Regions from separate parts of the Pseudoalteromonas sp. MER144-MNA-CIBAN-0113 genome, predicted to be linked through region 2. Evidence: predicted binding sites of a transcription regulator. Region 2 holds the regulator's gene; the other holds the start of a gene.
The links. Region 2 encodes sigma-54, which starts transcription at its own class of promoters, with help from an activator protein. Its sites were predicted from a motif close to GTTGGCACGNNNNTNGNNT; they were not measured.
Positions count from the first base shown of each region.

Region 1: the regulator sigma-54 is predicted to act here: its motif matches at 1,953-1,971, upstream of AAEY57_RS00755 (BON domain-containing protein).

Region 1 covers NZ_JBEOOG010000002.1:8,500-12,420, forward strand. Annotated here, with positions in the region: gene suhB (inositol-1-monophosphatase) at 1-328, opposite strand, end outside; gene AAEY57_RS00745 (VOC family protein) at 565-981, shown strand; gene AAEY57_RS00750 (LiaF domain-containing protein) at 1,028-1,693, opposite strand; gene AAEY57_RS00755 (BON domain-containing protein) at 2,007-2,576, shown strand; gene AAEY57_RS00760 (YqaE/Pmp3 family membrane protein) at 2,641-2,799, shown strand; tRNA gene AAEY57_RS00765 (tRNA-Ile) at 3,077-3,153, shown strand; gene AAEY57_RS00770 (methyl-accepting chemotaxis protein) at 3,414-3,921, shown strand, end outside.
Region 2 covers NZ_JBEOOG010000037.1:19,048-22,968, reverse strand. Annotated here, with positions in the region: gene rapZ (RNase adapter RapZ) at 1-432, opposite strand, end outside; gene ptsN (PTS IIA-like nitrogen regulatory protein PtsN) at 452-904, opposite strand; gene hpf (ribosome hibernation promoting factor) at 909-1,196, opposite strand; gene AAEY57_RS11135 (RNA polymerase factor sigma-54) at 1,223-2,722, opposite strand; gene lptB (LPS export ABC transporter ATP-binding protein) at 3,104-3,829, opposite strand; gene lptA (lipopolysaccharide transport periplasmic protein LptA) at 3,826-3,921, opposite strand, start outside.

The DNA.
Region 1 (3,921 bases), on a different contig from region 2:
GACCTTTAACTTTAAGTGCAATAGATACTGCGAAATGAGGGATACCCTTGATGAAGTTAGTTGTACCATCAAGTGGGTCAACAATCCATTGGTAATCAGCATCCTTACCTTTGTGTTCGCCTAACTCTTCACCAACGATGCAGTGATCAGGGTAAGAACGTAAAATAGTGTCACGAATTACGGCTTCGGCTTCTTTATCAATGTTCGTAACTAAATCATTAGTGCCTTTTTGTTGCACTTCAACTTTTGATAAGTCTTCACTTGCACGAAGAATAAGCTTGCCTGCGTTACGCGCAGCGCGAACCGCAATGTTTAACATTGGATGCATGGTATTACCTTTGGGTTGTAAAAGAACGTTTATATATTTAAGCCGGCGTATTTTAGCGGTTTTTGCCATAAAGTAAACCATAAAGCCTAAATACTTGTGAGTGTTTTTTGTACAGGCATGATCTTTCAATATATTTATCGGAATAAAAACAGACAATAAATTTGTAAATTAGCGCTTTACCTAAAGTTAACTTGAGGTTTTATGATGTTCTATATTCAATTAACAGGAAGAAAGTTATGAAATTAGAACACGTAAATTTAGTTGTTAGTGACATAAACGCCATGCTTAAGTTTTACCAAGCAGCGTTTCCCTATTGGTCAATTAGAAGTGAGGGCGAAGGAACCTGGTATGGTAAAGCAAGGCGCTGGGTACATTTTGGTGATAACGAGCAATATATTGCTATAAGCGATCACGGTGAAGGGAAAAACCGCGACCTATCAGGACATCAAATTGGTTTGGCACACTTTGCCTATGTAACCAATAACTTAAATGCAGTAATAGCGCGCCTAAAACATGCGGGCTTTGCAATAAGTAAAGAAGGTGCTGTAAATCCATTTAGAAAAAACATTTATTATATTGATCCCGCAGGGTTTGAAGTTGAGTTTGTAGAGTACATGAGTGATGTACCTAGTGAGCGAAATAACGACTTATAATATGAATGAAGCCAACTATTATGGTTTCATTCAATGTTCAGCATATTTAATAATGTTTACCATGTATGCCAAGTTGAGTTTTTAGATCATTTGCAAAGCTAATAAATTTTTCTTTAATAGTGCGCTTAACTTTAACTTCCACAGAGCCTAAAACAGTTTTTCCTTCAATGTGAATCGTTGGCCCTTGGCGCTTATTTAGTGACACTGTTTTATTTTCAAAACTGCCTAAAATACAAAACATTTTAGAAACTACATTAACGTGCTCTGGTACATATATTTCTTCGCTGCCAAAGTAACAATTAACGTGAATAGTGACATGTTGATGGGTAAAAATAGCATCCGTAAAATCAAGATTGATTGACCCCATGTAGTTTTCTATATAAATGTTTTGAGGAACTACCCATTGGCCGCTTCGTTCACTCGAACCAAGAATGCTTCTTAATGTAAGTGGCTCTTCATCAGTCTCATGCTGCGCGCTATAATTAGGTGCAAACTGAGAGTGCTTTTGCGCCTTATATTGTTGGTCAGTATTTAAGGTTAAATCTTCAACGAGATCCATAAGTGCTTTATTGTCACTCGCTGCCATGGCGTCGTCTAAGCGCCTTTCAAATGCTTCTACAGAAATAACACCATGGCTGTAGTTATAAATGAGCTGATCAATCACTTGCTCACGAACTTGCTCAATAGGGCGGTCTTCAATTTTAACAGACATTTAAATTATCCTTTTATGATTGCTGGTTATTTCAAAGCAAGCCTTATACCAAACATTAAATTGTTTAAATTCAGTGGTTTATAATTTTGGGTTTTTGACCCTTTATTATATTAACGACAGATTAACCAAATATACAATTATTTAGTTAGTTTCGCTATTCGAGAAACTTTTACGCAATAGTCTGTAAATGTTTACTTAGTAGGTTTAAGCCAATATCTACTATTTTAAATTAACCTATTGAAATTAAAGGTTATAAAATGTTGGCCCGATGCTCGCATTAGCTTAAGTGTCTTTAATCAAAAGGAGAACGATTATGAAAACATTTAATAAGTCTATGATTGCAGCCCTAGTATTAGGAACAACCGCAATGGGCGCTCAGGCAAGCAGTTGGGAAAACGAAAGCAAAGATGCTTGGATTGATGGGAAAGCAGAAACAGTACTGCTGATGAACACCAATCTAAATAACTTTGATATCAACACGGACGTAAAAAACGGCAAGGTAATGCTAACAGGTAAAGTAAACAGCGAAGTAGATAAAGAGCTTGCTGAAGAACTCGTGCTAAGCCTAGATGGTGTAACTGACGTTGAAAACAGTCTAACTGTGGTAAAAAACTCCGACATGAAGAAGCATGACTCTGAAATGATGGGTAACGACACTGAAAGTGATTTAACAGATGCTAAAATCACTACAGTGATCACAACACGTTACTTATTTGATTCTGAAGTAGGTGGTACAGACATTGATGTTGATACCGATAATGGTGTGGTAACTCTTAAAGGTACAGTTGAGTCTGATGCTGAAAAGCAATTAGCGATGGAAATTGCTAAAAACGCTGAAGATGTTCGCAAGGTAGTTGATGAATTAACTGTTATTGCAGAATAATACACTATACTAAAGCCCAGCCCTGCTGGGCTTTTTGCTTTGCTAACATTATAAGGATTAAATTATGGATATCATTAGAATTATTTTTTCTATTTTATTACCACCACTGGGTGTGTTTTTACAGGTAGGACTAGGGATGCATTTTTGGTTAAATATTTTGCTAACTTTGCTCGGCTATTTCCCTGGATTAATTCATGCGATTTACATTATTGCCAAAAAATAATGTAGCAGCATAGCAGGACATTTAATACTGAGTTGCTAAGTGCTCCCAAAGGTATGTGTATTAGTTACTCAGGCTGCTATTAATAGATGGATTTGTTTTACAAAACTCATCACTAACAAAACCTCAAAGCCTACTATTTGAGCAGTTAGCCCCTTGATTGTTAAAATAAAGCTTTTTGCTAGTGACAAGCCCCTAAAAACTTTTTATACTGCAACCCGCTTTAGTCGCTCTGTGGCTAAACGCTTCAAAAATTAACTGCTTACAGTTATACAAAGATGGCCCCTTAGCTCAGTTGGTTAGAGCACACGACTCATAATCGTTAGGTCCCCAGTTCGAGTCTGGGAGGGGCCACCACTTTTCAAAGCTTTCCAAGTAAATAGAAACTCACCTTCCTAGTTTATAAAACTTCATTTCTATTACTTCTATTGTATTTTTATCAGCGCACTGATTTTTTTATTAATTTTATTGAATACATTGCAATATACACAGTTGAATCTACTATTAAAGTGTTATGGGATTTTATTATAAAAATCTTTATTTTGTGACCTTTAATGTCGCTACTGTTAATTGTGTGCAGTATATAAAATACCGCTTTGTTACCCCTTAGGTGCTCTATGTTATTAAAACGAAAAGTATACCTCAGCCTTATTTTGGCTGTTGTTGCTCCTTTAGCAATATCTACTCTAATATTTTCAAATAGTATTCGCTCAAATACAGAAGACAAACTAGCCAAAGTAGATTTACCAACAGCGCTTAGTGAAGTGAAAAGCCAAATCGAATTAGAGTTATCGACTCCTATTATTGTTGGCAAAGAAATAGCGCAAAACTTATTTGTGCAACAATGGATGAATAATAATGAAGATGCGCAAAGCCGAGGTAAATTCATTGATTACCTCAAACATATAAAAAATAAAAACCAAGCCAATAACGCATACATTATTTCTAAAAACTCCCGCAATTATTACACCGATGAAGGTATTTCTAGGCAAATAGACAGTAGTGATACTTGGTTTGATGCTTTTTTAGCATCGGATAGACCATTTGAAGTAGCGCTCGACATAGATAAAGGCAGCTCTGAGGTGATGGTATTTATTAATTATGCCATTGAGCTTGATGGGCAAA
Region 2 (3,921 bases):
CAGCTGATGCACACTTAAATCCGTAGTATCAATCATATAATCGGCACGGTTAATGAGTACATCAAGGAGTTGTTTTTCTTTTTTTATTGCTAAATCAAGTGGCAGTGAATCAATAGAAAGAGGATGAAGACGCCGTGTTTCTGAAAAACGTTTAATTAAGGTTTGATCGTCACTGTCTAAATAAAACACCGTTGGCTTAGTGAAACCAGGTAAATATTCAATGATTTCATTAAACTGTTGCTGCTCTTTAGGTAAATTACGCACATCAACACTTACGGCTATTTTGTTGTAGCTGTCGGAAACACTACGAACAAGAGATGGCAATAAATTTAAAGGAATATTATCTACACAATAATAACCTAAATCCTCAACAACACGCAGCGCAACAGATTTACCAGAACCTGAGCGACCACTTATAATTATTAATTCCATTTATCACCCTTAATTGTTACTACGGTTGACTTACAATTACTTGATACAGCTCATTGTCGGATTTTGCTGCTCGTAATTGCTTACAAAATTCTTTATCATTGAGCTTATCAGCAATCGTGGCTAGCGTCTTCAAATGCTGCTGATTATCGCCATCGGGAACAATTAACGCGACAAAAATGTCAACCGGCCGGTTATCAATCGCATCAAAATTAATAGCTGTTTCGCTCACTAAAATCAAAGCAAGGGGCTCTTGAGCTCCACTCATGCGACCATGTGGAATAGCAATGCCTCGGCCAATGCCTGTACTTCCAAGCTTTTCTCTTGCAGTTAATGCATTAAGAATATCTTGTTGTGTTAAATAGGGCAGCTTATTGTGAGCCAATTCACTGATAAATTCTAAAATTCTTTTTTTACTATTAAAAAGGACCGCAGCTTTACTGCAGTCCTGACAGATAAGTGAGCTTAGTTTCATAGTGTTAGTGTCGAGCAAGTTTCTCTTTGTGTTTAATTACTTGACGATCTAGCTTGTCAATGAGCGAGTCTATAGCGGCATACATATCTTGATGCTCAGTAGAGGCAAAAATCTCAGCGCCACTTACATGAACGGTTGCTTCAGCTTTTTGGTTTAGTTTTTCTACATCGAGAATAACGTGCACATTCGTTATGTGATCAGTGTGCCTCTGTAACTTCGAAAATTTACTATTTACGTAGTCTCTAAGCGAGTCGGTAATATCTACATGGCGACCAGTTAAATTCAGTTGCATAAACATTTTCCTCTTTGTTGTACGCCTTAAATCAAACTTTTACGTTGATTAGACGGGGGAATAGCTAGAGATTCGCGATATTTTGCTATAGTTCTCCTCGCTACTTTAATTCCTTGCTCTGCCAATATATCTGCAATTTTACTATCACTCAATGGTTTAGCTGAGTTTTCTGCAGCGATTAATTTTTTAATTAATGCACGTATTGCTGTTGATGAACATTCGCCACCATTTTCAGTACTTACATGGCTTGAAAAGAAATATTTAAGCTCAAAAATGCCACGTGGTGTATGCATGTATTTTTGCGTAGTAACACGCGATATAGTCGACTCATGCATTTCCACCATTTCAGCCACATCGTTAAGCACCATAGGCTTCATAGCCTCAGGACCGTGTTCAAAAAAGGCCTGTTGCTGTTGCACAATACAGTTGGTTACTTTAAGTAGCGTGTCATTTCTACTTTCTAAGCTTTTTATAAACCATTTAGCCTCTTGTAAGTGCGAGCGAATAAACTGGCTATCACCACTTGATTTAACCGTACGCGACATAGCTGCATATTGGCTATTTACTCTGATCTTAGGCATGCTATCTGGGTTTAATTCAACTACCCAACGACCTTTAACTTTCTTAACCGACACATCAGGAATAACGTATTCAGACTCTTCTCTAACAATAGTGTCTGCCGGTTTTGGGCTGAGCGTATGAATCAACGTCATGATTTCTTTAAGCTCATCTTCTTTAAGCTTTGTTTTTTTCATCAACGTGCGATAGTCACGTGCAGCAAGTAAATCAATATGATCGGTTAAGATCATTTTTGTTTCGTTTAAAAAAGGTGTGTCTTTATCAAATTGATTTAGCTGAATACACAAGCACTCTTGTAAACTACGCGCGGCTATTCCCACTGGATCAAATAGTTGAATACGCTTTAGTACCGCTTCTATTTCGTCAAGTTCAACTTCATCTTCGCCGTCGTTTTCTTGGTTAAAGCTTTCTAATATTTCTTCACAGCCAAGGGTTAGAATCCCTGAGTCGTCCACAGCTTCTACAATTGCAATAGCTATCGCTTCATCGGTAGGACTAAACGGCGTCAGTTGAAGTTGCCACATTAAATACTCATGCAGCGTTTCAGTCGAAGAGCCTTGATAAATAGATTCATCTTCTGGCATTGGGCCCGATGAAGAGGCAGGCGCAGCGCTCATATATTCATCCCAAGTAACATCCATAGCCATATCATCGCTAATGGTGTCTTTGGTCATTGCTTCGCCGCTATCTTGCTCATACTCGCTAGGTTTATCGTCAGCTGAGGCACTTAGCGTTAAGTCATCGTTATCGGCTTTTTGTTCGTTTTTACCTGCAGTGTCTTCGCTGTAATCGTGTTCTTCAACTTCAAGCAAGGGGTTGCTATCGAGCGCTTCTTGAATTTCTTGCTGGAGATCCAATGTACTGAGTTGCAATAAGCGAATTGCTTGTTGCAACTGTGGAGTCATTGTAAGTTGCTGGCCCATGCGCAGCTGTAATGATTGCCTCATTTATCTCTAACAATCCTTTTAAATTACGGTCTGTTGACCTTTACGGATTAAAATTTGTTCAAACTAGGGGCGGTTTAATTGCGGCGCGAGGTTTGTAACCTAGTGGGCTAAGTCAAAACCGAGCAAAGCTTCCGCGTCCTGCTCACGCTCCTTACCTACATCCATGTAGGCAACAAAGAGTAAATCGTCCCTAGGCAGAACCCGAAGGGCAGCGCCTGTTTGGCATTGATGCTGCGTTATCGCCTATTTATGGGGAATACCACACCACATAGGCTCTGCCTTGCCTAAATACCAAACAGACTGCTGCAAATTCAACCTTGAAAGGTCAACAGACCTAAGTATGATTAATCTTAGCAGATGCTTAGTGGAATAACACACATATTAGAGCTTGAACTGCTCGCCCAAATAAACATCGCGTACTGTTTTATCGTTTAATACGTATTCAGGAGTGCCTGATGCAATTAACTCCCCATGAGAAACTATGTAGGCTTTTTCACAAACATCAAGTGTTTCGCGCACGTTATGGTCTGTAATAAGTACGCCAATGCCACGGTTTTTAAGATGCTCTATAATCTTTTTAATATCTAATACTGAGATAGGATCAACCCCCGCAAAGGGTTCGTCTAAAAGGATAAATTTAGGGTTTGCTGCTAATGCTCGCGCAATTTCAACGCGGCGACGTTCACCACCTGATAAGGCCATACCTTGGCTGTCACGAATATGCTGAATGCTAAATTCATCAAGTAAATTATTTAAGGTATCTTCGCGTTGTTGTTTGTTTAATTCTTTACGTGTTTCTAAGATAGCCATTAAGTTTTGATAAACAGTCAGCTTTCTAAAAATAGACGACTCTTGCGGTAGATAACCAATCCCTAAACGCGCTCGGCTGTGCATCGGTAATAAAGTAATATCTTTATCATCAATTGATATTTTGCCTTTATCGCTAGGGACAAGGCCTACAATCATATAAAAAGTGGTGGTTTTACCTGCACCATTAGGGCCAAGTAACCCCACAATACTGCCAGCTTCAACCTCTAGGCCAACGTTTTTTACAACTTCACGACCTTTGTAGCTTTTAGCTAATAGCTCTGCTTTTAATGTGCTCATGGTTGGCCTTTATCATCTTCTTTTTTATTTTCAACAGGCACTAAAATAGTGTGTACACGGTCTGTTGAGTTTTCGTCTTTTTCTGCGCTAAT